2 regions of the Streptomyces longisporus genome follow, and region 2 is predicted to be linked to the other one. Evidence: predicted binding sites of a transcription regulator. Region 2 holds the regulator's gene; the other holds the start of a gene.
The links. The regulator HspR, encoded in region 2, represses chaperone genes until heat shock. The targets are predictions, from matches to a motif close to TTGAGNNNNNNNNNCTCAA.

Region 1 (14,617 bases), on a different contig from region 2:
GGATCTTGAGGCTCCGGTTCGGACTTTACGTCAACTTTGAACGGATGTCTCTCCCGGGAGGGTGACGAGAATCCGGCAGCCCCGCTCGGATTCGGCCACTCCGATCCCGCCACCGTGCAGGTCGACGGCCCAGCGGGCGATCGCGAGGCCCAGCCCCGTACCGCCGTCGCCGCCCTGACCGTTGGAGGCGCCCGCGCCACCCCGGTTGAACCGCTCGAAGACCCGGTGCCACTCCGAGCGCGGAATGCCGGGGCCCTCGTCGAGCACCTCCAGCTCCAGCGACTCCGGCAGCGCGCCGCGCCGCGCCTTCACGGTCACGCGGCCGTGCGGCGGGCTGTGCTTGACCGCGTTGTCGATGAGATTTGCCACTACCTGGTGGATCCGCTCGGGGTCCGCGTGCGCGGTCAGCTCCGGCGGGGACACGTCCAGGTGCAGATGCACGTCCGTGCGGGTGTGGCTGCCGGAGCCGGAGGCGATGCCCGCGCGCGCGGGCACGGCCATGTTGGCCTCCTTCAGCACGCCCGACAGATACGGCCAGACCTCGAAGCGCCGTCTGCGCAGCGGTACGACGCCGTTGTCCAGCCGGGACAGGTCCAGCAGCGTCTCCACCAGCCGGCCGAGCCGCTCGGTCTGCTTCAGGGCCGTACGCATGGTCTCCGGGTCGGCCGGGGAGACACCGTCGACGATGTTCTCCAGCACCGCCCTGAGGCCCGCGATGGGGGTGCGCAGCTCGTGCGAGACGTTCGCCACCAGCTCCTTGCGCTGGCGGTCCTGGGCCTCCAGGTCGTCGGCCATGCGGTTGATCGTCTGCGCCAGGTCGCCGAGCTCGTCACGGCGGTTCTCGCGCACCCTGCGGGTGTAGTCGCCGTGCGAGATGGCCTTGGCGACCGCGTTCATGTCGTCCAGCGGCGCGGTCAGCGAATGGGCCACGAACTGCGTGATCAGCAAGGTGGCGATCATCGAGAAGACCGTGATGAAGCGCAGCTCCGTCGCCGTGCGCATGGCGATCATCATCAGCCCGGTGGTGATCAGGACCGCGATGACGACCAGCGCGCCCAGCTTGGTCTTGATCGAGAACGGGCTCACACCGCCCCAGGGCTCCCCGGGGCTTCTCCGGCCGACCGGATCGCCGCTCATGGCGTCGGGGTCTCCAGCGCGTAGCCCACGCCGTGCACGGTGCGGATCCGCTCGGCGCCGATCTTCCGGCGCAGCGCCTTGATGTGGCTGTCGACCGTACGGGTGCCGGAGGCGTCCGCCCAGTCCCACACCTCGGCCAGCAGCTGCTCGCGGGAGAGCACCGCGCGCGGGGTGTTCGCAAGGCACACCAGCAGGTCGAACTCGGTGGGCGTCAGATGCACGTCCTCGGAGTGCACGCGCACCCGCCGCTGGGCGTGGTCGATCTCCAGCTCGCCGAGGCGCAGGATGCCGCTTCTGGGCGTCGCGGCGGCCAGTGCGGCCCGCTCCACCCGGCGCAGCAGCACATGCACGCGGGCGGCCAGCTCCCGCATGGAGAACGGCTTGGTCATGTAGTCGTCGGCGCCGACGCCGAGCCCGACCAGCATGTCGGTCTCGTCGTCGCGCGCGGTCAGCATCAGCACCGGCACCGGGCGCTGGGCCTGCACACGGCGGCAGACCTCCAGGCCGTCGAAACCCGGCAGCATGATGTCGAGGATCAGCAGGTCGGGCTGCCAGGCCTCGGCGGTGTCGACGGCGGCCGGGCCGTCACCCGCGGTCTGCACGAGGAAACCCTCTGCGCGCAGGCGGGCCGCGATGGCGTCGACGATGGTCGCGTCGTCCTCGACCACCAGGACCCTGCGCTGTGCGCCCGGGGTCGCCGTCGTGCCGTTGTGGGATGTGTGGGTCTGCTCCATCGCCCGCCCCTGAGTTGCTTTCCGGAATCCGTGGGGTGATCCGTTACCTGGCTCATGCCTGCGCATGCTTGCGATTGACGCTTGAATGATCTGCGCCAGAGAAGCAGAGTACGGGGAGTCACCGTCCCACGGCTATCCAGGTCGGACGGCGATGTGCACGACGTCGGGAACGCCACGGGCAACCGGGATCTCTTCGGTACGCACCTGTTGGAACCCGGCATTCCGCAAGGTTTCTTCGAAATCCGGAGAGGGCTGCGCGGACCACACCACCAGGACCCCGCCCGGCTTCAACACCCTTGCGCAGCTTGTCAGTCCGGCGGGTGAGTAGAGATCGTCGTTGCCCTCGGTGACGGTCCACTCGGGGCCGTTGTCGATGTCCAGGCACAGCGCGTCATAAGTGGCGGATGTCTCACGGACGTACGGGATCAGATCCGTTTCCAGGATCTCCGTGCGGGGATCGGCGACCGCCCGGGCCGAGAGAGCGGCGAGGGGGCCGTTCAGGTGCCAGTCGATGATGGCGCGCTCGCGCTCCACGACCGCGATCGCGCCCCAGCGCGGGTCGGCCGCCGCGTGTGCGAGCGAGAAGCCCACACCGAGGCCTCCGATCAGCACGTTCGGCGCCTTGCGGGGGCCCAGGGCGTCGAGCGCGGCGTCCACGAGGAGCCGCTCCGAGCGGCCGTCCGAGGTGTCCATCAGAAAGCAGCCGTTGGCGATGATCTGCAGCAACTCGCCGTGCCGGCGCAGCACGACCTCGCCGTACGGGCCCTCGCGACGGTCCAGGACCACAGGAGTGTCGTAGGTGGCGGTCATGGCTTCATCCTGCACGAACTCGCGTTCACGGCCAGGGGAATTACCGGGGGTGCCGCGCGCCGCTCATGTCACGGCCCCGCGCTCCTTTGGGACGCTGCGCGGGGTGGCCGTACGGCCGCGAATTACCCGTTCGTGGGACGTGAGGACGTGCTGGGTGCGCTGGTACGGCGGACGGGCGAAGACGCGTTCCTCGGCACCCTGCCGCGCCACCGGGCGACACGCGCGGCGCACGCGAAGGAGGTCGGCCTGCTGAGGCCGTAGCAGGACGAAGACTGGAAGCAGGGGTTGTCCTCTGACGCATGAAAAGCATGAGAGGTTGCCGTGAATCGCCTTTCGCGTGGCGTCGGTCACAGACAGGGACCCCTGTGGTTGCGAAGGGTGGGGCGCAACGGAAGGAGCGCCGCAACGTGGAACCCATCGCGACGGCCGACAATGAACCATCGGTCGCGCCCCTTCCCGACGTGTCCGAACTTCTCGACGGTATGCCGCGTCAGCGCGGCGCGGTCACCGTCGCCGTACCGACCGTTCAGGTGCCGCTCCCCGCGGCCCGCGCCCCGCGCCCCTGGCGCCTTCTGCCGACCCCCACCGGTACGCCGTTCACCTTCGCCTACGCGACGGTCCTGGCGTTCACCACGCTGATCGCCACCTACGCCGCCCCGTCGCTCGTCGACGCCCTGCTCCAGGCCTCCAGCACGGACGTCGCACACCTCGTGCAGACGCCCGTGCTGGTGCTGCTCGCCAGCGGACTGTGGATCGCGGGCGGGTTCGCGTCGCCGTACGTGGTCTGCTTCCTGCTCGTCCTGACGGCGCTGGAGCGGCGGCTAGGCGGGGCGCGCACGGCCGTCGTCTTCCTGCTCGGCCATGTCCTGGCCACCCTCGCGACCGAGGTCCCCGTGGGCCTGGCCGTGCTCGTCGGCCACCTCCCCGACAGCTCCCTGCACCGCTTCGACTACGGCATCAGCTTCGGCGTCGCCGCCAGTGTCGGCGCCCTGGCCGGGCTGCTCACGCCCTGGCTGCGCTGGCCGATGCTGGTCCTGTTCGGCGGCATGCTGGTCGAAGACCTGATCGAGTTCACGGACCCGCTGAGCAACTGGGGCCACCTGATCTCCTTGGCCATAGGCATCGCGACCTGGCCGATGATCCGCCGCTGGGTTCGTCTTTTGAGCCCGTCCGGCGTTTGAGGACGAGGCCGTTCAGGCCGAAGCGGGGGTCTGGGGGGCTGCACGCCCCCAGTAAGCGCCCACCTCACCGCCGTGATCGCTGACAGCGAACGCGGCGCCGGGAACATTGGCGGAGCGTCATGCATTGAGTCGGCATAACTCAACTTGACTGCCGGAGGGTAGATCATGGCATCGACGTCCACACCGCTCACCCTGCCCGTGCTGCCGCTCGACGACGAGGTCGTGCTGCCCGGCATGGTGGTGCCGCTGGACCTGAACGACACCGACGTGCGCGCCGCGGTGGAGGCAGCCCAGGCCGCCGCCCGCTCCGAGCCGGGAAAGCCCAAGGTCCTGCTGGTGCCACGCATCGACGGCACGTACCCGGGCACCGGTGTGCTCGGCACCGTCGAGCAGGTCGGCCGGCTCGCCGACGGTGACCCGGGCGCCCTGATCCGCGGCCGCGGCCGCGTGAAGATCGGCGCCGGCACCACCGGCCCGGGTGCGGCGCTGTGGGTCGAGGGGACGAGGATCGACGAGAGCGTGCCCGAGCCGCTGCCCGGTCACGTCACCGAACTGGTCAAGGAGTACAAGGCCCTTGCCACCGCCTGGCTGCGCAAGCGCGGCGCCTGGCAGGTGGTCGACCGGGTGCAGGCCATCGACGACGTCTCCGCCCTTGCCGACAACTCCGGATACTCCCCCTTCCTGACGACCGATCAGAAGATCGAGCTGCTGGAGACCTCCGACCCGGTGGCCCGCCTCAAGCTCGCCACCCAGCATCTGCGCGACCACCTCGCCGAGCAGGACGTCGCCGAGACCATCGCCAAGGACGTCCAGGAGGGCGTCGACAAGCAGCAGCGCGAGTTCCTGCTCCGCCGCCAGCTGGAGGCCGTACGCAAGGAGCTGCGCGAGCTCAACGGCGAGCAGGACGGCGAGGAGTCCGACGACTACCGCGCCCGTGTGGAGGCCGCCGACCTGCCGGAGAAGGTCCGCGAGGCGGCGCTCAAGGAGGTCGACAAGCTGGAGCGGTCCAGCGACCAGTCCCCGGAGGGCTCCTGGATCCGCACCTGGCTGGACACCGTCCTCGAACTCCCCTGGAACGAGCGCACCGAGGACGCGTACGACATCCAGGGCGCCAAGGCGATCCTGGACGCCGAGCACGCCGGCCTGGAGGACGTGAAGGAGCGGATCACCGAGTACCTGGCGGTGCGCAAGCGCCGCAGCGAGCGGGGCCTCGGCGTCGTGGGCGGCCGGCGCGGCGGCGCCGTACTGGCTCTCGTCGGCCCGCCCGGCGTCGGCAAGACCTCGCTCGGCGAGTCCGTCGCGCACGCCATGGGCCGCAAGTTCGTCCGGGTCGCCCTCGGCGGTGTCCGTGACGAGGCGGAGATCCGCGGCCACCGCCGTACGTACGTCGGTGCGCTGCCCGGCCGTGTCGTTCGCGCCATCAAGGAGGCCGGTTCGATGAACCCGGTCGTCCTCCTCGACGAGATCGACAAGGTGGGCTCGGACTTCCGCGGCGACCCCGCGGCCGCCCTCCTGGAGGTCCTGGACCCGGCGCAGAACCACACCTTCCGCGACCACTACCTGGAGGTCGAACTCGACCTGAGCGACGTCGTCTTCCTCGCCACGGCGAACGTCCTGGAGGCCATCCCGGAGGCCCTGCTCGACCGTATGGAGCTGGTCCGCCTGGACGGCTACACCGAGGACGAGAAGGTCGTCATCGCCCGCGACCACCTGCTGCCGCGTCAGCTGGAGCGCGCCGGGCTGCAGTCGGACGAGGTCACCATCGACGAGAGCGCGCTGCGCAAGCTCGCCGGCGAGTACACCCGCGAGGCGGGCGTCCGCACCCTGGAGCGCTCGATCGCCCGGCTGCTCCGCAAGGTCGCGGCGCAGCACGAACTGGGCGACCGCGAGCTGCCGTTCACCATCACGGACGGTGATCTGCGCGGCCTGATCGGACGGCCGCACCACGTGCCCGAGTCCGCCCAGGACCCGGCGGAGCGCCGTACGGCGGTCCCGGGCGTGGCGACGGGTCTCGCGGTCACCGGCGCGGGCGGCGACGTCCTGTTCGTCGAGGCGTCCCTGGCCGATCCCGAGACGGGCGCGGCGGGCCTGACCCTCACCGGCCAGCTGGGTGACGTGATGAAGGAGTCGGCGCAGATCGCGCTGAGCTTCCTGCGCAGCCACGGCGCCGAACTGGAGCTGCCGGTCGCGGACCTGAAGGACCGTGGAGTGCACATCCACTTCCCGGCGGGCGCGGTCCCGAAGGACGGCCCCAGCGCGGGCGTCACGATGACGACGGCCCTGGCGTCCCTCCTGTCCGGGCGCCTGGTCCGCACGGACGTGGCGATGACCGGCGAGGTCTCGCTGACCGGCCGCGTCCTGCCCATCGGCGGAGTGAAGCAGAAGCTGCTCGCCGCGCACCGGGCGGGTGTCACCACGGTGATCATCCCGAAGCGCAACGAAGCCGACCTGGACGACGTCCCCGCGGAGGTGCTGGACAAGCTCGACGTCCACGCCGTGACCGACGTCCGCCAGGTCCTGGAGCTGGCCCTCGCGCCTGCCACGAGCGACGCGAAGCCGGAGGTTCCGGTCGCGGCGTGACGGACGCGATCGGACAGGCAGGGCCCGGGTCCCGTGAGGGAGGCCCGGGCCTTCGCCCGTCGCCCGTACGTACGGACTCAGCCGTTGGCCAGCGCCTGCACCCGATCCAGCGCCCCGTTGAACTTGTCGTGGTCCCCGACGGTCGGGCCGGACGAGGTGTACTGCCACATCGTGTAGTAGGCCCAGCCCGCCGGCAGTGTCCCCACGTCCGACGCATACCGCGCGATCCACAACGGATTGGCGGACGCGAAGCCGCCGTAGTTCCCCGTGCAGTCGCTCCACCAGCTCGTCGCCGTGTAGATCACGGCATCACGGCCCGTGCGCGCCTTGTAGGTGTTCAGGAAGTCGGCGATCCAGCCGACCATCGCGCTCGCCGACTTGCCGTAGCACTCGGCGCCGTACGGGTTCCACTCGATGTCGAGGGTCCCGGGGAGGGTCTTGCCGTCCTTGGACCAGCCGCCGCCGTGGTCGACGAAGTAGTTCGCCTGGGTGGCTCCGCTGGTGGTGTCGGGGGTGGCGAAGTGGTACGCGCCGCGGATCATGCCGACGTTGTACGAGCCGTTGTACTGCTGGGCGAAGTACGGGTTCGTGTAGTACGTCCCCTCGGTCGCCTTGGTGTAGGCCCACTTGACCCCGCTGCTCCACAGCGTCGGCCAGGCGACGTTGCCCTGGTAGCCGGCGACGTCGACGCCCTCCGTCTGGGTGGCGGCGGTGGGGGCGGGGCTGCCGTGCTGCCCGTCGTGGGCGAGGACGCCCATGCCCATGTGGGCGGAGCCGCGCGGCGGCTTGGCCGCGTCGGCCGCGTCGGCCGGGGCGGTGAGGGCAAGGGGGAGGGCGGTGAGCAGGAGCGCGGCGAGGAAGAGGCGCCGGGGGCGGACCGATCCGGGTCTGTGCACGGGCATAGCGTGCCTCCGAGGGCTCGGTGATGCTCGGTGGGGAAGCGCTGCAGCGCCGAGATGCTGTTGCCGTGGGCATGCCGACCGTTTCCTGGTAAGGAAGCTACGCACGTAGAAGAGCGGGTGGGAAGGGGGCCCGGAGTCTGCCGTTGGTCTAGCCCTGCGAAATACTTGTGGAGCTGCGGCAACGACGGGGTCTGGCGGAAACTTTCAGGATCGGGAAAACCGAGGCAGGGGCTGACGTGCACGAAGGCGGAAACGGGGACGAGCACCGGCACCCGTCCCAGACGGCACCGGGCGGCGCGGACCATGAGTACCTGTCCCTGGAGCGCGAACTCACGGTTCTGCTGCGACGCGCCCGGGCCAGCCAGGGCGAGATGGCCCGCGAGGTCCACCCCGACCTGGAGTCCGCCGCGTACGGCCTCCTCGTACGCCTGGACGAGCACGACCGGCTGCGCGCCACCGAACTCGCCGCCTACATCGGCGTGGGCAAGGCCACCATGTCCCGCCAGCTGCGCGCCCTGGAGGACCTGGGCCTGGTCGCCCGCGAACCCGACCCGGCGGACGGGCGCGCCTGGCTCGTCCACCTCACCGAGGAGGGACACCGCCGGGTGACCAAGGTCCGCGACGCCCGGCGGGCGCGCTACGTGAGCCAGCTGGCCCACTGGGACCGCCGCGAGGTGGCGGAACTGGCGCGGTTGCTGGGGGAGTTGAACCGAGGAATGGAGAAGTAGGCCTCGCCCGGCTGCCTTCAGACGCCGGTGCAGCCTTCCGGGTGAGGCGCAGGGTGGCCTCGGCGCCTCCGTCGGGGTGATTGTGGAGGTGAGGCAGCGCCGCGAAGTCGTGCCTGGCCGGCCGCGCTTCAGGCGTCGGCGGCGCTACCCCCCGACGAATGTCACCGTCCGTGCCAGATCGGCTCCGAAGCGTGCCGTGGAGAAGGTCGCCAAGCTGCAGGGCAAGATCCGGCGCCAGCGCCTCGACCACGCGCACAAGACCGCGCTCAGCCTGGTCCGTGAGCACGGCTTCATCGCGTACGAAGACCTCAAGATCCGCAACATGACCAAGGCCCCTGCCCCGAAGCCCGACCCCGGCCGGCCTGGCAGCTTCCTGCCTGACGGGGCCGGCTCGAAGGCAGGGTTGAACCGCTCGATCGCCGATGCCGGATGGGGGGGTGTTTCTCGCGATCCTGAACGCCAAGGCTGAAAGCGCCGGACGGGAAGTGATGGCCGTAGACCCCCGCAACACCTCTCGGCGGTGCCCCGAATGCGGGCACACCGCCAAGGAGAACCGGCCCACACAGGAAAAGTTCCGCTGCGTCTCGTGCGGCCACATCGCGCACGCGGACACAGTGGGAGCAATCAACGTTCTACGGGCCGGGCTGGTCCGTCGCGAAGCCCAACCGGCATGGCGAGAAGCCACCCCTTTAGGGGGTGGAGGAGTCACGAAGGAGTTCTACGGCGAGTTGCGGCGCCGCCGCGAGGGTGCGGGGCTCTCAGTCCGGGCTCGGAGACCTGCTGTACTGCTGGCGGAGGGCTACGGACCATGAACCGCAGCAACGGGGACGGCGGCGCGTGCGTCGAGGTAGCCGACGGCCTCCCCGGCCTCCTCCCCGTCCGGGACAGCAAGGTTCAGGCAGGCCCGGTCCTGATCGTGTCCGCCGGCGCCTGGACGGCGTTCATACGCAACGCCGTCAAGTAGCCCACCGGCTCACAACTCCACGTACACGACCGTCGCATCGTCGTGCGTCTTGCTGCGCCGCAGATACCTCCGCTCCTCCGCATCGGCCCGCTCCAGCATCCGTACCCGGTCGACCAGCGCCTGTGCCCCCTCCTTCCGTACAAAGCGGAAGCAGTCCGCCCAGTCGCCCTCCCGGAACTTCTCCACCCACCGGGTGGCGCCGTCCGTCAGCGCGGCCAGGGCCCGCACGTCGCCTCGCGGCAGCACGCCCGTCACCGCCCGCGCCGCCACGGCCGGATCCGCGGCGGCCGTATAGAAGCCGCCCTCCTTGTTCCGGACCGTCGAGTCCACGATGGCGTCCGTCGCCAGGGACGAGCGAGGCAGCCGGGACAGACGGTCGTCCAGAAGGGACGTGACCGCGCCCTCCGGTGACTCCACCAGCAGGGCCGAGTCCGACAGGACCAGGTACTCCAGCGTCTCCACGCCCCACCGGGCCACAACCACCGTTGCCTGTGGGGTACGTGGGTGAGAAAGGTCACAAGTGGCGGCATGGGCCTCGGCCGTACGTGTGATGGCCCGGGCCAGCGCCTCCTGCAGCGGAACATCCGGGAGGGAAACGGTCAGTTCGGTCAGGGCTCCGCCGAGGCGGGACGTGTACCAGGGGACCGAATGCAGACAGCCCGTCCCGTCCCGCGGTGGCGTCACCCCGTCCAGGACGACGAGGGTCCCGCCCTGGCCGGACGCCGGGAGCGTGGCCGCGGCGAAGTCCTCGTTGGGGTAGGTGGGATCACCCGGCTCCGAAACAAGTTCCGTATGCATTCGGCCAGTCTGCACGACGTCTTCACAAGGTTCGCCAAAGCCTGGCAACGGTCGCAGAATTGACGCACTCGCGCAGGTCAGGCGCCCTGTTTGGGGTGGAATCCGTGGTTCCGGGAAGCCGTGGCGGCGAATACTGCCACCGCCCGGCGCGGACGTCCAACCGGCCTGCCGAATACGAGCCCTGAACGCTTCCCAGGAACTTGCTCGCCAACTCCCCTCCGATGTTCACTCCTTCGGGTGGCGGGTCAGGTGATGCTCGTCCACTGCCCACCGGCACTGGGAGGGTCGGCACCGTACTGGGCGTACGTAGAGTCGACGTCAGTTGACGGAGCGTCACACCCGGGCCCATGAGTACCACGAGTCAGGATTGCGAGCACCGGTGCACAAGACGCGGCCTCGTCGCACAGGCAAGCAGACGGACCCCGCAGCGGGCGTGGAGCACACGTCCGGCAGCACCGGCACCACCACCGGCAAGGGCCGGCCCACGCATGTGCGCAATCGGCTCGTCGTCGCCGTGGCCGTGGTGGCCGCCGCGATAGCCGGGGCCGGTGTCCCTTCCGTTCTCACCGCCTCCGCGCAGCTCAGCGACTCCCAAGACCTGGTGACGCTCGCCGGACAGACCCAGAACGCGCTCGCCCTGGCCCATTCGCTCGCCGACGAGCGGGACGAGGTGACCTCCTACATCGCCGCCGGGCGGCCCAAGTCCAAGGCGCCCTCCGAGCAGCGCAGCGCCCGCGTCGACCGGCAGGTCGAGGAGCTGCAGCAGGACACCGACACCCCCGCCGCCCTCCGCGGCGACCTCGACGGCATCGCCGCGCTGCGCCGCTCCGCGCTCACCGGCAAGAGCGACGCCCTGCAGACCCACGACGCGTACTCCGCCGCCATCACCGAACTGCACGGGCTCGCCGAGCAGCTGGCGCAGCGGATGCCTCCAAGGGCCGGCTCGGGCGCCTACGCCCTCGCCGAGCTGGACACGGCCGTGCAGCAGGCCGCCGCCGCCCGCGGCCTGCTCCTGGCAGCGCTCAACGTGCCCAGCACTCCCCAGACGGTCATCAGCCCGGTCACCGGACTGCCGACCACGGTCACCTCCTCCTCCGCAGCCGACACCAAGCAGCGCAACGCGCTGACCGCCGCCGCCCAGCAGGCCCGGCTGCGCTCCGACGCGGCCCTCGCCGACTTCCACGACACGGCGACCAAGGCCGCCCGGACGTCGTACGACTCCACGGTCACCGGACCCGAGGTCAACTCCGCCGAGAAGTACCTGGCCAGGCTCACCGACCGGCCGACGCTCTCCGAATCCGAACTCGGCACCAGCGCCTCGAAGGTCGACGCAGCGCTCTCCGCCCGTATCGACGCGATGCGCGGCGCGGAGTCCGCCCTCTACGACCGCCGCACCAAGGACCTGGCCCAGCTGCGCGACGACGACGTCAGCGCGCTGGAGCTGCGTATCGCCGTCCTCGGCGCCCTGATGCTGCTCGCCGTCGGCATCGCCACGGCCATGGCCCGCAGCCTCACCCGGCCGCTCTCCGTGCTGCGCCGCGGCTCGGCCCGGCTCGCCGAGGCGGCGGACCCCACCGCCGAGGAACCCGTCACCTTCACAGGCCGCAACGACGAGTTCGCGCAGGTCGTCCGCTCCGTCAACGCCCTGCACGCGCACGCCGCCGCCCTGAGCGAGCGCATCGTCACCCTGGAGGCCGACCGCAAGCACCTGGTCGGCCAGCGCCAGAAGATGGCGGACGCCCGCGAGGAGCTGCGCGCCGAACTCGACGAGTCCGCCGCCCAGTTGGCGCGGCTGCGGGAGAGCATCGGCGGCACGTTCGTGAACCTCTCCCTGCGCACCCTCGGCCTGGTCGAGCGCCAGCTCGCCGTCATCGAGAGCCTGGAGGAGCGCGAACAGGACCCCGAGCGCCTCGCCACGCTCTTCAAGCTCGACCACTTCGCGACGGTCATGCGCCGCCACAGCGAGAACCTCCTGGTGCTCGCCGGCACCGAGCACGTCCAGCAGAGCGCGCATCCCGTCCCGCTCGTCGACGTCGTGCGCGCCGCGGTCAGCGAGATCGAGCGCTACGAGCGCGTCCGCATCGCCGTGCTGCCGCCGCACGCACACGTGGCGGGCTTCGCCGCGGACGACCTCTCCCACCTGCTGGCCGAACTGATGGAGAACGCCACCTCGTTCTCCCCGCCGGACCTGCCCGTCGAGGTCTCCGGCTGGCTCCTGGAGAACGGTGAGGTCATGCTCTCCGTCCAGGACGAGGGCATCGGCATGACCGCCGACCGCCTGACCCGCCTCAACGCCCGCCTCGCCGAGTTCGACCCCGAGTCCCCCTACGACCAGGAGGGCGAGGAGGGCCTGGGCCTCGGCCTCTACGTCGTCGCCCGCCTCGCCCACCGCCACGGCGTCCGCGTCCAGCTGCGTGAACAGAAGCAGGGCGGCATCGCGGCGGTGGTGGTCCTCCCGAACCCCCTGCTGGCGGCGGCCCCCTCAGCCGCGGTCCCGTCGTCGACCTCCCCGACCACCGGCGGCACGCTCACCTTCTCCCTCCCGGGCGCGGACGCGGAGGCCAACTCCAACGAACTCCACGCCCGCCAGAAGCCGACGGACCCGCTGGTGGCCCTGGCGGAGAAGGCGCTCCAGCAGGAGACACCGTCCGAGACCACGATGGAACTCCTGATTCCGGCGCAGGCGACGGACCCGGAGCAGGAGCAGACCCACGACGAGCCCGAGGCCGCCGACGGCGGGGAACCCCCACAGGGGCCGCCCGCACCCGACGACGAGGGGGAAACGCGTGGTGCGGGTGGGGCCACATCCGTCGATGGCGAAACCGAGACGGAACACGAACGCGCCGAGGACGAGCAGCTCACGGACAAGGGCCTCCCCAAACGCACCCCCAAGATCACCGCCCCGGCCGCGCCCCCGGCGCAACGCCCCCGCACCGTAGACGCGGAAGCCCTCCGCCGACGACTCGGCGGCTTCCGTACCGGCGCCCAGGCCGGCTACCGCGCCGTGGAGGCGGAGATCGCCGAACAGACCGCCCAGAACCAGATGCCGGGCACCGCACCAGCCGTATCCGAAGAAACCACGGGGGGCACTGTCGAGGAGGCAAGCAGTTGACCGCGCCCAGTACCTTCGGACTGAGCAGTGAAGCACGCAATCTGCACTGGCTGCTGACGAACCTGGTCGAGGAGGTGCCGGGCATCCAGTCAGTGGCGGTGGTCTCCTCGGACGGCCTGCTCCTGCTCTCCTCCGACCCCGGCCGCAACGACGAGGCCCGCCAGTCCCGAGGCGCCAGGCCCACGGGCCCCCGGGGCTCCTCCGCCGACCTCGCCACCATCGTCTCCGGCATCGGCAGCCTCACCATCGGCGCGGCCAGGCTGATGGACTCCGGCCCCGTGAAGCACACCATGGTCGCGATGGAGGAGGGCAGCCTGTTCGTGATGTCGATCAGCGACGGCAGCCTCCTCGGCGTGCACGGCTCCGCGGACTGCGACATGAGCGTGGTGGCGTACCACATGGCCCTGTTCGTGGGCCGCGCCGGCCATGTCCTGACCCCGGAACTCCGCAGCGAGCTACGAAAATCCCTGGAGTCGGAGTCCGCCGGGAGCCACCGATGAGCAGTTCGCCCAAGAAGCTTCCCGTCCGCGGCGGCGACCGCAAGCCGGCCCGAGTGCGTCCCTACTCGCTCACCGGCGGCCGTACCCGCTTCGGCCACGTCCTCCTCGTGGAGACGTTCGTGGCGGCGCTGGATGCTCCCGAGGAGCGCAGGGAACTGACGAACGGTTCCCTCAGCACCCGGGTCATGCCCGAGATGCAGGCCATCGTCGAACTGTGCCGCCGTATGCGCACGGTGGCCGAGATCGCAGCACTGCTGAAGATGCCGCTGGGCGTGGTCCGCGTGCTGCTCAGCGACCTCGCGGACCAGGGCAGGATCCGCGTGTACGGAACAGGTACCGGTCACGGCACGGGCCGCCCGGACCGCGCTCTGCTGGAAAGGGTGCTGAGTGGACTCCGTCGCCTTTAGAGACACCGCCTTCGCGGACCCCGACGAGGACCTGAAGTCCTGGCAGACGGACCGCACCCGTGCCCCGATCGCGACGAAGATAGTCGTGGCGGGCGGTTTCGGCGTCGGCAAGACCACCCTGGTCACCGCCGTCTCGGAGATCACGCCCCTGCAGACCGAGGCGCTGATGACCGAGGCGAGCGAGGAGACCGACGACCTCACCGCCACACCGGGCAAGCTGACCACCACCGTGGCCATGGACTTCGGCCGTCTCACGCTCGACGACGACCTGGTGCTCTATCTGTTCGGCACGCCGGGCCAGCAGCGGTTCTGGTTCATGTGGGACGACCTGGTGCGCGGTGCGATCGGCGCGGTCGTCATGGCCGACACCCGTCGCCTCAAGGACTGCTTCCCCGCGCTCGACTACTTCGAGAGCTGCGGACTGCCGTATGTCGTCGCCGTCAACCACTTCGACGGCAGCGAGCTGTTCGAACCGGAGGACGTGCGGGAGGCGTTGACGATCCCCGCGCACATACCTGTAATGATCATGGACGCGCGCCGCCGGATCTCGGTGATCGAGACCCTGCTGTCCCTGGTGGGCCACGCGCTGGACGTCACCCCCGAGTAGCCCCCGGCAGCCCCCGCGCCGTCCCGAGCCGTCCCCGAGTAGGAGAACAGCCCCGCATGCGGAAGATACTCGTCGTAGGAGCCGGCCAGTCCGGTCTCCAGATCGCCCTCGGACTCCAGTCGCACGGGTACGAGGTCACCCTGATGTCGAACCGGAC
Region 2 (14,617 bases):
TCATGGCCCGTACACACATCGCCTGGACAGGGCCCGATAAACAAGGCTGATCGGCCGCGAGAAAACCTGTATTGGACCTGCGCCGAGGCGCCCCGCACGCTGGGACGACATGAGTGAGCGGGGGAAGGACCAACAGGTGCGTGCCATGACGCGGGCGGAGCGCGAGGCGTTCCTGGCCGAGCCGCACATCGCCGTCGTCAGCGTCACGGGCGAGGCCGGGCGCGGCCCGCTGTCCGTACCGCTCTGGTACGGCTACACGCCCGGCGGCGACATCACACTGATCACCGCGCTGGACAGCCGCAAGGCCGCGCTGGTGCGCCGGCACGGCCGGGTCTCCCTGTGTGTGCAGCAGACCGAACCGCCGCGCACCTACGTCAGCGTCGAGGGCCCGGTGGTGGAGTTCCGCGCCCCGGCCACGCTCGACGAGCGGCGCAGGCTGGCGCACCGCTATCTGGGGACGGCGGCGGGCGACGCGTTCGTCGAGGCGAGCGCCGGGCGGACCACAGGGTCGGTGCTGATCCGGGTCCGGCCGGAGCACTGGCTCTCCCGCGGCGCGCCCTGAGCCCGTGCCCGGGCCCGTGTCCCCTCCCCGGCCACTCCCCACACCCATCACCACCCCAGCAGAGGGGAAGCACGCGTGGCCCACCTCGTCTTCGTCGAGATCACCGCGCTGGGCGTCCAGTCCATCGCACACGCCAAGCGGCTCGGTCACGAAGTGACCCTGCTGCGTTCACCGCTCTACGACTTCGTCACCCCGCCCGCCGAGCGCGCGCAGGCCGAGCAGCTCGCCGACCGGACCCTCCACTCCGACGACCTCCAGGACGCCGGCCGGCTCCTCGGACTGCTGCATGAGCACGGCATCGGGCCCGGGGACGTGGACGCCGTCCTGTCCACCCTGTCCCTGTGCGTGCTCGCCGCCGCCCGGCTCGCCGAACGGCTCGGGGCGCGCGGAACTCCGTACGAGGCCGTCGCCGCCGCCCGCGACAAGGGCCGCTGCCGGGAGATCCTGCGCGAGAGGGGCGTACCGAGCCTGGGATTCGCGGTGGTGACCACGCTGCCCGAGGCCCTGGAGGCCGCGGCGGGCATCGGCTACCCGGTGGTGATCAAGCCGGTGTCGGGCGTCGGCAAGGCCGTCACCAGCATCGTCGAGACGCCGGACGGACTGCGCGCCCACTTCGCGGCCGCCGCCGAGGAGCTGCGGTCGATGCAGCCGGGCCTGGCGGCCGAGCTGGACGAGCGGTACATCGTCGAGGAGCTGGCGGTCGGCGAGCTGTACTCGGTCGAGGTGGCCGCGGACGGCGAGCGCTTCACCCCGCTGGTGGCGGTCGGCCGCAAGATGGGCCGCGACAATCCGGTGCTGGAGCTGGGCTGCACGGTCCCGTCGGGGCTGCCCGCGGCCGAGGAGGCCGAGCTCGGCGGGTACGCGGCCCGGGTCTGCGAGGTCCTCGGCCTGGACCTCGGCATCTTCCACGTCGAAGTCATGCGTACGGCGAAGGGCTTCCGGCTCGTGGAGGCCAACCCGCGGATCTCCGGCGGCTCACTGCCGGACTCGGTGCGGATGGCCACCGACCACAACGTCTTCGAGATCCTGGTCGATCTGTTCCTGGGCGCGCCCGCGCCCGCACACCCGCTGCCGTGGCGCCGGGCGGCCAGCCACACCTTCCTCGCCGCCGCCCGGGACGCGGTCGTGCCCGGGGACCTGCCGGCCGACTGGTTCGAGGAGTTCCGGCCGCGCCTGCACTCGGGCTGGAGCCGCGCGGAACCAGGGGCCCGGCTGCGGGCGATGAACGGCAACTTCGACACCTTCGGCATGATCCGGGTCGTCGGCGACGACGCCGACCGGGCCGCCGAGGAGGTCGCGGCGGTGCGGCGGGACATCGAGAAACGGCTCGGGTTCGCGCTGACGGCGGTGGCCGAGGCGCGGGGCGACGGCTGACATGGGCGCCTTGCGCAGCGGCACCCTCGTCCGCTATCTCCTCACCGCCTCCCTGGTCCGCACCGCGAGCGGCGGTGCTGCCGTCGGCCTGTTCACCCTGACCGTCCGCACCGGCGGTTCCGGCGGTGCGGCCCTCGGCGGGCTGCTCGCCGCGCTGCTGACCGCGCCGTATGTGGCGGGGCCGTGGCTCGCGGGGGTGCTGGACCGGGCCCGCGACGGCCGTCGGGTCCTGGCCGTCTCCTTCGTGGTGTTCGGTCTCGCGCTGGCCGCGGCCGCGGCCCTGCTCGGGCGCGTCCCGTTCCTGGCCGTCGCCGCGCTCGTCACGGTCGCCGGGCTGTGCGGGCCGCTGGTGACGGGCGGGCTGAGCAGCCGGCTCGCCGCCGTGGACGGCTGGGACGAGCGGGGGCGACGCCGGGCGGAGGGCTGGGACTCGGCGACGTACGGCATCGGCAACACGTTCGGGCCCGCGGCCGTCGGCGCGGCCGGGGCCGCACTGGGTGCGCGCGCCGGGGTGCTGTGTCTGGGCGGGGCGGCGGCGGTGGCCGCGCTCACCGTGCTGACGCTGCCCGTCGCAGCGCCGCCCGCGAAGGGCCCGGCAGGCCCGCTGCGGGTCCGGCAGACCTTCCGGATCATCGCGACCGTCGGCCCGCTGCGCCGCGTGATGCTGGCGATGGCGCTGACCGCGCTGGTCGCCGGTGGCATCACAGTCGTGGCGACCACGCTCGGGCACCAGCTCACCGGCAGCGCCGACGCGGGCGCCGCACTGGCCGCCGTCTACGGCTTCGGCTATCTCGCCGCGTCGGTGGTGGCCGGCATCGTGCCGCTGCGGGGCGAGCCGGAGCGGACGTCGACGGTGCTGGTCGCGGTGAGCGCGGCCGCCGTGGCCTGCTGTGCCCTGGCGCCCGGCTACGCGGTCGCGGTGGTGACCTTCGCCGCCACCGGTGCGGCCGGCGCCCTGCTGTTCACGGCGACGCTCGCGGTGCGTGCCGTGTACGCGCCGCCAAAGGCCCGCGCACAGGTGTACGTGTCCATGGGCGCCCTCAAGATGGCCGTCTCCTCGGCCGGCACCGCCCTCGCGGGCACCCTGATGGGCCTGGGCCCACGGACACTGCTGGGCGCCGGCTGCGCCGTGACGGTTTTCGCGCTCGCGGGGGTGCTGGGCGACCGGCGCCTCAGCGGACGAATGAATTCCATATTGCCGCAGAGGTGGAATTCATCCCGGCGCAACAATAGCCGTGCATTGCCTTCCGAAATTTCTTGACGGACAGCAGTGAAACCGTAAATAATCATGTCCATGCGGAACTTCTGTCGCACTTCTCGCTGATCCTGCCGCGCCGGCGCCGTCTTGCGCCCACCCCGTCCACGGCAGTTGACAAGCATCCTCACCACCGGCTCCCCCACCAGGGGAAACCGGTAATTCCCGCTGTACCTGCACACGTGAATCCCGACCAGAGGACCAACATGGCAGCCTTGGCCGCACCCGCAGTGAATTCGGCCATCCCTTCCCCCACGCCTTGCTCGTGCCACGCGTTCGGTTTCCGCACCCAGCACGCCCTGCAAAGCCTGCGGAAAGTATTTGCACATCCTGAACCCGCCGCCCGGAATGTATTCGAGGACATTCTCGACCAGTGCGCGGACACGGAGTTCGGCCGCACCCACGCACTGCACCGCGTCCGCACGGTGGACGAGTGGCGCCGGGCGGTGCCGATCCAGCAGTACGAGGACGTCGAGCCGTACATCCGTCGCGCCCGCCAGGGCCTGCCCGCGGTCCTGACCCGCAGCCGGCCGTACGCCTTCCTGAAGACCTCCGGCTCCAGCGGCACCCCCAAGCACATCCCCACCACCCGGCACTGGCGCGACCACTACCGAGGACCCGCCCTGTACGCGCAGTGGGGCCTGTATTTCGAGGCACTCGCGCAGGCGGACGCGCTCTCGGCGCCCGCCGCGCACATCCCGCAGGTCCTCGACCTGTCCTGGGAGCGCACCCCGGGCCGCCCCGGGCCGGGCGGCGAGCAGCCCGTCTACAGCATCTCCAACCGCCCCGCGGCGGTCGGTGCACGCGACTGGCTGCCGCCGTGGTACGACGAGCCGTGGCTGCTCGCCGACCCGGGCGAGGGCTGGGAGGCGGCCCTGTACCGCAAGCTGCGGCTGCTCGCGGGCAGCGACGTACGGGCCGTCGTGGCCCTCAACCCGTCGAAGATCATCAGCCTGGCGGAGACGCTGGCCGCATCCGGCGAGCGACTGGTGGCCGACCTGCGGGACGGCACCCTGGGCGGCCGCCGGCACCCCGCCGTCACCCCGGACCGGGAGACCGCCGACCGTCTGGCCGCCGTCCTCGAAGCGACCGGCGGCGCCCCCGGCCTTACGGATCTGTGGCCGCGCCTGGACCTCGCGGTCGCCTGGAACTCCGCGTCCGCCGCCCTGTACCGGGACTGGCTGGCGGAGGTCCTGCCCGGCGTACGGCGGCTGCCGTTCAGCACGACCGGCACCGAGGGCATCGTCACCCTCCCGGTGGACGGCCATGCCTCGGCCGGCCCGCTCGCCGTAGGCCAGGGCGTCTACGAGTTCGTCCCCGTGGACGGCCCCCGGGCGTCCGAGGGCAGCGACTCGCTCGCCCCGGACGCGGCGACCGTGCTCTTCGACGAGCTGGAGAGCGGCCGGGAGTACCGCCTGGTGATGAGCCAGGCCAACGGCCTGCTGCGTTACGACGTCGGTGACGTCTACCGCGTGGCCGGCCACTACGGCGCCACCCCGCGCCTGGAGTTCACCGGCCGGGCCGGCTTCCGTGCCTCCTTCACCGGGGAGAAGCTCACCGAGACCCAGGTCCACGAGGCCGTCGTGTCCTCCCTGCCCGGCGGCCTGGGCGGGCGCCCCCTGTTCACCTGCGTGCCCGTGTGGGGCGCACCGCCGCGCTACCACGTGATCATCGAGGGGGCCGGCGACCTGGGCGCCTCCGCCCTGGAGACCTTCGCCCGGGACATCGACACCGCGCTGCGCCGCATCAACATCGAGTACGGCGAGAAGCGCGCCTCCCGCCGGCTCGGCCGGATCGAGGTCGTCGCCGCCGAGTGGGGCGCGTTCGCCCGTGCCTCGGAGGAACGGCTGCGCGCCCGCGGCACCTCCTCCAACCAGGTCAAGCACCACTGGCTGCAACGGGACCGGGAGGTCCTGGACGCCCTGACCGAGCGGGGGCTGCTCAGGGCCGGCACGGAACCCGGACTCCGGCTCAGCCCCGCGTCCGCCGAGGCCGGTGCCGTCCGATGAGCGCCCTGACCGCGCGTGCCCACCACCGCGCGACGCTCGCCCTCACCGCCTCCGACGGCACCGAACTCGCCCTGCACCACTGGGCACCCGACCGGCCGCCCGCTGCCGCCGTGTTCTATGTCCACGGCATCCAGAGCCATGCCGGCTGGCTCTTCGAGACCGGCCCCGAGCTCGCCGCGCGCGGCCTCGCCGTCTTCGCCCTCGACCGGCGCGGCAGCGGCACCAGCGGCGGCCCCCGCGGTCACCTCCCCTCGGCCGCGCAGGTTCTCGACGACTACGCGCGGGCCCTCACGACGGTGCGCGCGCAGACGCCGGACGTGCCGCTGACGGTCGTCGGCCAGAGCTTCGGCGGCAGCATCCTCGCGGCCCTGGTCACCGAGGGGTACACCGCCGGTGCCCGCCTGGTGTTCTGCGCGCCCGCGCTGGGCCAGCAGCGCTCCCGCCACGGCAGCGGCGAGGCCCTGGCGGCCCTGCGCTCGGCGGGCGGCCTGAGCACCGCGCCGCTGACACTGGCCGACGCGGACTACACGGACGTCACGGCGTACCTGGACTTCATGGCCAACGACATCCTGATGATCCGCCAGGTCACCGCGTCCACCCGGGCGGTGATGGTGCAGCTGGAGGACGCCTACATGCGCGGCGGCACCTGGGACGCCGATCCGTCCGCGCCTTTGGTGCACTTCGTGCGTCCGCAGCACGACGCGATCATCGATCTGGACACCTCCTGGCAGGTCCTGACCGGCCTGACCCGGCGCGCGGCCGCCGTCGACTTCACGGACTCGGGTCACTACGTCGAGTTCTCGTCGGCCCGCCACCGCTACTGGGACTGGCTGGCCGAGACGGCCACCGGGAGCACGCGATGAGCGGTCTGCCGTTCCCCGTCGAGGTCTTCACCGCCGAGGTCCCGATGGCCCGCCCCTTCACCCACGCGGCGCACTCACGCCGTACGTCCCGTTCGGTCCTGGTCCGCTGCACCCTGGCGGGCGCGACCGGCTGGGGGGAGGGGGCGCCGCGGACGTACGTCACCGGGGAGAGCCTGGAATCGGCGGTGCACGCCTTGCGGCACGCCCTGCTCCCGGAGCTGGAGGGGGTGTTCTCCGGCTCCTTCACGTCCGGTGTCCGGGAGCTGGCCGCCCTCGACCTGCCCGCCGCCCTCGGCACCCCGGGGCACCCGGCTCCGGCCGCCGCGGCCGCCCTGGAGACGGCCCTGCTGGACGCCTGGTGCCGCGCACACGGCCGGGACGCGGCGGACGCCCTCGCCCTGGTGGGCGGGGAGGTGCTGCGCGCTCAGCCGCGGGTCCCCGCCTCCGCCCTGGTCGTCGACGCGAGCCGTACGCCCGCGGAGCTGCTCGGCGCCCTGCCCGCCGAGGCACGCGCCCGCCTGACCCACGTCAAGGTCAAGGGCCTGCCCGACCCGAGGGCGACCCACGAACTCGCCTTGGCCGCAAGGGAGTTCACCGACCCGGCCCGCACCACCGTCTCCGTGGACGCCAACGGCGCCTGGTCGTCCGCGCAGGCCCTGGAAGCGGCCGCCCTCCTCGCGGACACGGTCGACTGGCTGGAGGAACCCACCCGTCCCCGCGACTGGGCCACCCTGCACCGCATCCAGCGGGAGGCCGGCTGCCCCGTGATGCTGGACGAGTCGGCCGTCGTCCCCGCCGACCTCGACGAGGCGATCCGGCACGCGGCGGCGACCTACGTCAACGTCCGGGTCTCCAAATGCGGCGGCCCGCTGGCGAGCCTGCGCATGCTGCGCCACGCCCGCACCCTGGGCCTGCGCGCCCAACTCGGTGTGCAGGTGGCCGAGGTGGGCCCCCTGTGGGCAGCCGGCCGACTGCTGGCGGCCCACGTAGACGGCCTCGTCGCCGTCGAGTCCGGCCGCCAGGACGAGTGGTTCCCACCGAACCTGACGACCCCGCCGTACAAGATCGACCGCACCCACCACCACGCCGAACCCCTCCCTGGGCCGGGCTTCGGCCTGGTCCCCTCACCCCAGCTCCTCCGGTTCACCCAAGCGCCCCGAGGGGGCGCGGGACTGTGTCGACATGCGGCTCCGCCGCGGAGCGCGACCAGCCACAACGAGCCCGCAAAGACAAGGACCCCCGCATGACCACCGCACTCACCACCCCCGCCCCCGCCACCCTGATCTCCTCCCGTATCGCCGCCCTCTCCCTCTCCTCCCCCTACGCCGTCCCCGCCCGCAAGCCCGGCCTGGACTTCGTGAACCTGGTCAGTGGTGCCCCCGCCGTAGAGGCGCTGCCGCTGGACGCGATCAGGGAGGTGACGAACGCCCTGCTGGCCGGGCCCGACACCGGAGGGCCCGCGCTCGCGTACGGACCGAACGCCGGTGATCCGGCGCTGCGTTCGCTCATCGCCGCCCGTGAGGGCGTGGACCCCTCCCGGGTGCTGATCACCAACGGCGGGCTGCACGGCACGGCACTCGCGCTCCAGGCGGTCGCCGAGCCGGGTGACGTGATCGTCGTGGACGACCCGGTGTTCCCCGACACGATCCGCATCATCGAGAACACCGGCGCCGACATCCACCCCGTCCCGGTGGGCCCGCACGGCCTCGACGTCGACGTCCTCGCCGAGCGGCTGCGCGGCGGGCTGCGCCCCAAGGCCGTCTACACGGTCCCGGACTTCCACAACCCGGCCGGCGGCCTGCTGCCGTACCGGAAGCGTCTTCGGCTGGTCGAACTCGCCGAGCGATACGGCTTCTTCGTCCTGTCCGACAACCCGTACCGGCACTTCGCGCCCGACGGCCGCAGCGAGCCCGACTTCCCTCTCGACAGCGACCGGGTGGTGGTCGTGCAGACCTTCGCCAAGACGCTCGGCCCCGGTCTGCGACTGGGCTGGCTGATCGCCCCCGAGTGGCTGGCCCCGCACGTCATCAACCTGCGGCGGCGCTACGACTTCCAGAGCTCGACCCTCTCCCAGGCCATCGCCCGCACCCTGCTCGCCCGCGACGGCTGGTTCGACCGGCTTCTCGCACACGGCAGGGAGATCTACCGGGAACGCGCCGAACTCACCGTCCGCAGCCTGCGCGAGGCCGGCGACCGGCTGGAGTTCGACGACCCCGCAGGCGGCTTCTTCGTCTGGGCGAAGGTCAGCGGCGGCCTCCCGGCCGCCGAGCTGCTCGCCGAACGGGCCCGGGAGGCCGGGATCGTCTACTCCGTCGGCACCTTCTACGACCCGCTCCAGCAGGGGCGTTACGCCGACCATGTGCGGATCGCCTACTCGGCCGCCCGGCACGAGCACCTGGTGGCGGGCCTGGACCGCCTGACGACCGTCCTCAAGTCCCTGTGAGCGCGCCCGCGTCGCTGCGCGTCGCGCTCGGCCAGCTCACCAGCACCGCGGACCCCGGCGCGAACCTCCGCCTCGTGGAGCGGGAGGTCGCCCGGGCCGCGGCCGCACGGGCCGAGCTGCTGGTGCTGCCGGAGGCGACGATGTGCCGCTTCGGCGTACCACTGCGGCCCATCGCCGAGCCGCTGGACGGCCCGTGGGCGACCCGGGTGCGGGAGCTCGCCGCCGGCGCCGGACTCACCGTCGTGGCCGGGATGTTCACCCCGGCCGCCGACGGCCGCGTCCACAACACGGTGCTCGTGGCCGGCCCGGACGGGCTCCTCGGGCACTACGACAAGATCCACCTCTACGACGCGTTCGGGCACCGCGAGTCCGACACGGTCGCCCCCGGCACGGAGCCGCTCACCGTGGACGTCGGCGGCGTCCGGATCGGCGTGGCCACCTGCTACGACATCCGCTTCCCCGCCCTGTTCACCGAACTCGCCACGCGCGGCGCCCTGCTGACGGTCGTGCCGGCCTCCTGGGGCGCGGGCCCGGGCAAGCTCGACCAGTGGACGCTGCTGGCCCGCGCCCGGGCGCTGGACTCCACGAGCTTCGTGGTCGCCTGCGGTCAGGCCGATCCGGGCGGGACCGAGGACGGTGGTGCGGCGCCCACGGGCGTCGGCGGCAGCCTGGTCGTCTCACCGCTCGGCGAGATCCGCGCCCGGCTGGGCCCGGCACCGGACTTCACCTGTGTGGACCTCGACCTGCGGGAGGTGGGCCGGGCGCGGGAGGCGGTGCCGGTACTGGCCGGCGGACGGCCGGTACCGGTGGCCTGAAAACTGCTACTTGAGACCGATCGCCGAGCACTCCGAGGCCAGCTTCGACGTGCAGATCTGCGAGACCGTGTAGATGCCGTCCGCGACCACCGTCGACTTGATGTTCTTCCTCGTCAGCGCGGTCACGGTGACGAGCTGCGCGGGGATGCCCTTGTCGGTGGGGCTGTCGACGGTGTCCTGGGTGAGGGCGTCGAACTCGATCTCCTTGCCCTGCACCTTGGCCACCGCCATCTGTGCGGCGGCCGCGGCCTCCTGCGGGTACGACTTGTACACACTCATGTACTGCTCGCCCGAGACGATCCGCTGCACGGCCTCCAGCTGCGCGTCCTGGCCGGTGAGCGGCGGCAGCTTGGTGACGCCGGCGTCCTCCAGGGCCTTGACGATGCCGCCGGCCATGCCGTCGTTGGCGGAGTAGACGGCGGCGATGTTGTTCTTGCCGATCGCCTCGATGGCCGCCTTCATGTTGGCCTGGGCGTTCTTCGGGTCCCAGTCCTTGGTGTCGTACGACTTGGCGATCGTCACCTTGCCGTTGAGCTCCGACAGGGCGCCCGCCTTGAACTGCTTGGCGTTCGGGTCGGTGGGCGAGCCGTTCATCATGACGATCTTGTCGGAGGTGTCGACATTGCTGCCCAGCGCCTCCAGCAGGGTGCGGCCCTGGACCTCGCCGACGAGCTCGTTGTCGAAGGAGATGTACGCGTCGATCGGGCCCTCGGCCAGCCGGTCGTAGGCGATGACCGGGATACCTGCGTCCTTCGCCTTCTTCACCTCACCGGCGATGGCGTGCGAGTCCACGGCGTCCAGCAGGATGATGTCGACCTTGTCGTCGATCATCTTCTGCATCTGGGCCGCCTGCTTGGCCGCGTTCTGGCCGGCGTTCTGGTAGTCGACCTTGCCCTGCTGCTTGGTGAGCGAGGCGACCTGCTTCTTGATGATGGGGTAGTCGAAGTCCTCGTACCGGGTGTTGGCCGTCTCCGGCAGCAGCAGCCCCACGGTGACGTCGTTGCCCTTCGTGGGGCTCGCCGAACTGCTGTCCCCCGACACGTTCAGCACGCCGCAGGAGGAGAGCGACAGAGTCATCGTGGACGCTGCCACGGCGATGGCGGTACGACGCGTGGAACGCATGGAGGAGCTCACTTCTGGTGTCTTCCGGACGCGGGCGCAACTTGCGACCCAGGTGACTGAAAAGCCAACGCGGAGCGGCCCCCAGGCGTCAAGCGCAACTACTTAACGAGTGCGCAACGCAACACTCCGCCGACCATGTAAAGACATGGCGGAAACGCCTCCAAAGGTCCTTTACGGACTCTCCATGCAACCGCAGGCAATCGGCGGGCAAAGATCCGTACAACCAACCCCATTCCTCGCGAGTCGTGATCACGGCGGCTTGCATCAGCCGTTCCCGTCCCGACCAGAGGACCGAATGAACTCAGCCAGACCCCCGACCGCCGTCGTCTTGCCTCCGACCTCCCGAGGGACAACTCCGGCGTCCGCCGGACGGTGACGACGCGCGAAGGGGCCCGGAGGTTCGACCTCCGGGCCCCTGTCACGCATGTACGTCAGTCCTGCTGCCGCTTGGGCCGCCACACCACCAGCGCGCTGGTCTGCTGCACCTCCTGGTACGGGACCAGATCGCGGCGGTACGACGCATGCACCGCCGCCTCGCGCTGCTGCATCGCCGCCGCCGCGCCCTCGACCGCCGACTGGAGCTCGGCGACGCGCTGCTGGAGCGCGGCGACCTGGTTCTCCAGTTCGATGATGCGCTTGATGCCGGCCAGGTTGATGCCCTCGTCCTGCGACAACTGCTGCACCGTGCGCAGCAGTTCGATGTCGCGGGCCGAGTAGCGCCGGCCCCGGCCGGGCGTGCGGTCGGGCGAGACCAGGCCGAGGCGGTCGTACTGGCGCAGGGTCTGCGGGTGCAGGCCGGAGAGCTGGGCCGCCACCGAGATGACGTAGACCGGGGTTTCCTCGGTCAGCTCGTACGGGTTGCGTCGACGGCCGTCCATCTGGTCATGCTCCCTTCGCGGCCTTGAACAGCTCCGCCCGCGGGTCCTCGCCCGCGGTCGCCTCGCGATACGCCTCGAGTGCGTCACGAGCCTTCCCCGTCAGATCCGCCGGAACACTCACCTCTACGGTGACCAGGAGGTCGCCGCGGGTGCCGTCCTTGCGGACCGCGCCCTTGCCGCGGGCGCGCATGGTGCGGCCGTTGGGCGTGCCCGGGGGCAGCTTCAGGGTGACGGGCGGGCCGCCCAGGGTGGGGACCCTGACCTCGCCGCCGAGCGCCGCCTCCGCGAACGTCACCGGGACGGTGACGGTGAGGTTGTCGCCCTTGCGGCCGAACACGGGGTGCGCGTCGACATGCACCGTGACGTACAGGTCGCCCGCCGGGCCGCCCCGCTCGCCGGGTGCGCCCTTGCCGCGCAGCCGGATGCGCTGGCCGTCCGACACCCCGGCGGGGATGCGGACCTGCATGGTGCGCGAGGACTTGGCGCGGCCCGAGCCCTTGCAGACCTCGCATGGGTTCTCCGCGATCAGACCGCGGCCCTTGCAGTCCGGGCAGGGGTCGGTGAGCGAGAACCCGCCGCCGGAACCCCGCGCGACCTGGCCGGTGCCGACACACGTCGGGCACACCCGCGGGTTGCCGTTCGCGTCGCCGGTGCCCGAACAGGCCTTGCAGGGCGCCTGCGAGGACATGCGCAGCGGGACCGTCGCCCCCTCGATCGCCTCGGTGAAGCTGAGGCTGACCTCGGTGTCGATGTCCTGGCCGCGCCTGGGCTGCACCCGGGTGGTCCCGGAGCCGCCCCGGTTGAAAAGGCCCCCGAAGACGTCACCGATTCCGCCGCCGAAGCCTCCGGAACCCCCGCCCTGGGCGCCGCCTCCGAAGAGGTCGCCCAGGTCGAAGTTGAAGGAGCCGCCTGCGCCGCCCGGACCGGGGCGGAAGCCGCCGTTGCCGAAGAGGGCGCGGGCCTCGTCGTACTCCTTGCGCTTCTTGGGGTCGCCGAGTACGTCGTTCGCCTCGGAGATCTCCTTGAAGCGCTCCTCCGCCTTGGCGTTGCCCTTGTTGGCGTCCGGGTGGTTCTCGCGGGCGAGCTTCCGGTAGGCCTTCTTGATCTCGGCCTCGGTGGCGTCCTTGGGGACGCCGAGGACCTTGTAGTAGTCCTTCTCGATGAAGTCCTTGGTGCTCATCCCCGACGCCCCTCCTCTCTCATCGATACAGCGGTCGGTGCTGCGACCGGTTCAAGCTCAGCCCTCGTCCGGGCCACCGCTCTCCTTGTCGTCGGCCGTCTCCGCGGAATCCTGGGAGTCCGCCTTGACGGTCTGCGCCCCCGGCTGGGGCTCGGCGACGGCCACCCGCGCGGGGCGGATGGTGCGCTCGCCGAAGCGATACCCGGGCTGCAGAATCGCCACGCACGTCGTCTCCGTGACGTCCGGCGCGTACGAGTGCATCAGGGCCTCGTGGATCGTCGGGTCGAAGGGCTCGCCCTCCTTGCCGAACTGCTGCAGCCCCATCTTCGCCGCGACGGTCTCCAGCGACTCCGCGACGGACTTGAATCCGCCGACGAGTTCGCCGTGGTCCCGGGCGCGGCCGATGTCGTCGAGCACGGGCAGGAGCTCGGTCAGGAGGTTCGCGATGGCGATCTCCTTGACCGTGATCCGGTCCCGCTCCACCCGGCGGCGGTAGTTCTGGTACTCGGCCTGGAGCCGCTGGAGGTCCGCCGTGCGCTCACCGAGCGCCGTGCGCACCTGGTCCAGCTGGGCCGTCAGACCGGCAACCTGTGCTGCGTCCCCGGCCGGGGCCGCCCCCTCCCCCGAGGAGGGGGAGGCGGCCTGCGGCTCGGCGTCGTCGGGGGTGGCGCCGGAGGGGACGTCGGGCTTCTCGTCGAAGCCCGGGGTCTCCTCCGTCACGCGGCACCGTCCTTGCGCTCGTCGTCCACGATCTCGGCGTCCACCACGTCGTCGTCGGCCTTCGGGGCCTCGGCGCCCGCGGCACCGCCGGCGGCGGCCTGCGAGGCCTGGGCGTCGGCGTACATGGCCTGGCCCAGCTTCTGCGAGACGGCCGCGACCTTCTCGGTGGCGGTGCGGATCTCGGCGGTGTCCTCGCCCTTGAGCGCGGCCTTCAGCTCCTCGACGGAGGCCTCGACCTCGGTCTTGATCTCGCCGGGGACCTTGTCCTCGTTGTCCTTGAGGAACTTCTCCGTCTGGTAGACGAGCTGCTCGCCCTGGTTGCGGGTCTCGGCGGCCTCGCGGCGGGCGTGGTCCTCCTCCGCGTACTTCTCGGCCTCCTGGCGCATCCGGTCGACCTCGTCCTTCGGCAGCGAGGAGCCGCCGGTGACGGTCATCTTCTGCTCCTTGCCCGTGCCCAGGTCCTTCGCGGTCACGTGCATGATGCCGTTGGCGTCGATGTCGAAGGCGACCTCGATCTGCGGGACACCGCGCGGGGCCGGCGGCAGACCGGTCAGCTCGAACATGCCGAGCTTCTTGTTGTACGCCGCGATCTCGCGCTCGCCCTGGTAGACCTGGATCTGCACGGAGGGCTGGTTGTCCTCGGCGGTGGTGAAGATCTCGGACCGCTTGGTCGGGATCGTCGTGTTCCGCTCGATGAGCTTGGTCATGATGCCGCCCTTGGTCTCGATGCCGAGGGACAGCGGGGTCACGTCGAGGAGCAGGACGTCCTTGACCTCACCCTTGAGGACACCGGCCTGCAGGGCGGCGCCGATGGCGACGACCTCGTCCGGGTTGACGCCCTTGTTGGCGTCCTTGCCGCCGGTCAGCTCGCGGACGAGCTCGGCGACGGCGGGCATACGGGTGGAACCGCCGACGAGGACGACGTGGTCGATCTCGTTGATGGAGATGCCGGCGTCCTTGATGACGTTGTGGAACGGCGTCTTGCAGCGCTCCAGCAGGTCGGCCGTCAGCTGCTGGAACTGCGCCCGGGTGAGCTTCTCGTCCAGGTGCAGCGGGCCCTCGGCGGACGCCGTGATGTAGGGCAGGTTGATCGAGGTCTCGGTGGACGAGGACAGCTCGATCTTGGCCTTCTCGGCGGCCTCACGCAGACGCTGCAGGGCCATCTTGTCCTTGCCGAGGTCCACGCCGTGACCGCCGGCGAACTGCTTGACCAGGTAGTCGACGATGCGCTGGTCCCAGTCGTCACCACCGAGGTGGTTGTCGCCGTTGGTGGCCTTCACCTCGACGACGCCGTCACCGATCTCCAGGAGGGACACGTCGAAGGTGCCGCCACCGAGGTCGAAGACGAGGATCGTCTGGTCGTCCTTGTCGAGGCCGTACGCGAGCGCGGCCGCGG

Region 1: a site for HspR is predicted at 3,987-4,005, ahead of lon (endopeptidase La). Genes of this name have one in related genera too.

What each region holds. Positions count from the first base shown of each region.
Region 1 is NZ_BAAASG010000003.1:120,948-135,564, reverse strand. It holds gene ABD355_RS06740 (HAMP domain-containing sensor histidine kinase) at 31-1,137, opposite strand; gene ABD355_RS06735 (response regulator transcription factor) at 1,134-1,871, opposite strand; gene ABD355_RS06730 (spermidine synthase family protein) at 2,004-2,681, opposite strand; gene ABD355_RS06725 (hypothetical protein) at 2,814-2,942, shown strand; gene ABD355_RS06720 (rhomboid-like protein) at 3,089-3,862, shown strand; gene lon (endopeptidase La) at 4,028-6,442, shown strand; gene ABD355_RS06710 (lysozyme) at 6,520-7,344, opposite strand; gene ABD355_RS06705 (MarR family winged helix-turn-helix transcriptional regulator) at 7,581-8,072, shown strand; partial or broken gene ABD355_RS06700 (RNA-guided endonuclease InsQ/TnpB family protein) at 8,203-8,743, shown strand; gene ABD355_RS06695 (DUF397 domain-containing protein) at 8,881-9,036, shown strand; gene ABD355_RS06690 (protein phosphatase 2C domain-containing protein) at 9,046-9,834, opposite strand; gene ABD355_RS06685 (sensor histidine kinase) at 10,214-12,946, shown strand; gene ABD355_RS06680 (roadblock/LC7 domain-containing protein) at 12,943-13,446, shown strand; gene ABD355_RS06675 (DUF742 domain-containing protein) at 13,443-13,853, shown strand; gene ABD355_RS06670 (GTP-binding protein) at 13,834-14,460, shown strand; gene ABD355_RS06665 (styrene monooxygenase/indole monooxygenase family protein) at 14,517-14,617, shown strand, end outside.
Region 2 is NZ_BAAASG010000025.1:155,422-170,038, forward strand. It holds gene ABD355_RS39870 (pyridoxamine 5'-phosphate oxidase family protein) at 110-562, shown strand; gene ABD355_RS39875 (ATP-grasp domain-containing protein) at 638-1,936, shown strand; gene ABD355_RS39880 (MFS transporter) at 1,947-3,197, shown strand; gene ABD355_RS39885 (GH3 auxin-responsive promoter family protein) at 3,398-5,200, shown strand; gene ABD355_RS39890 (alpha/beta hydrolase) at 5,197-6,063, shown strand; gene ABD355_RS39895 (enolase C-terminal domain-like protein) at 6,060-7,310, shown strand; gene ABD355_RS39900 (aminotransferase-like domain-containing protein) at 7,307-8,506, shown strand; gene ABD355_RS39905 (carbon-nitrogen hydrolase family protein) at 8,521-9,321, shown strand; gene ABD355_RS39910 (sugar ABC transporter substrate-binding protein) at 9,328-10,443, opposite strand; gene ABD355_RS39915 (heat shock protein transcriptional repressor HspR) at 10,875-11,321, opposite strand; gene dnaJ (molecular chaperone DnaJ) at 11,326-12,501, opposite strand; gene grpE (nucleotide exchange factor GrpE) at 12,559-13,221, opposite strand; gene dnaK (molecular chaperone DnaK) at 13,218-14,617, opposite strand, start outside.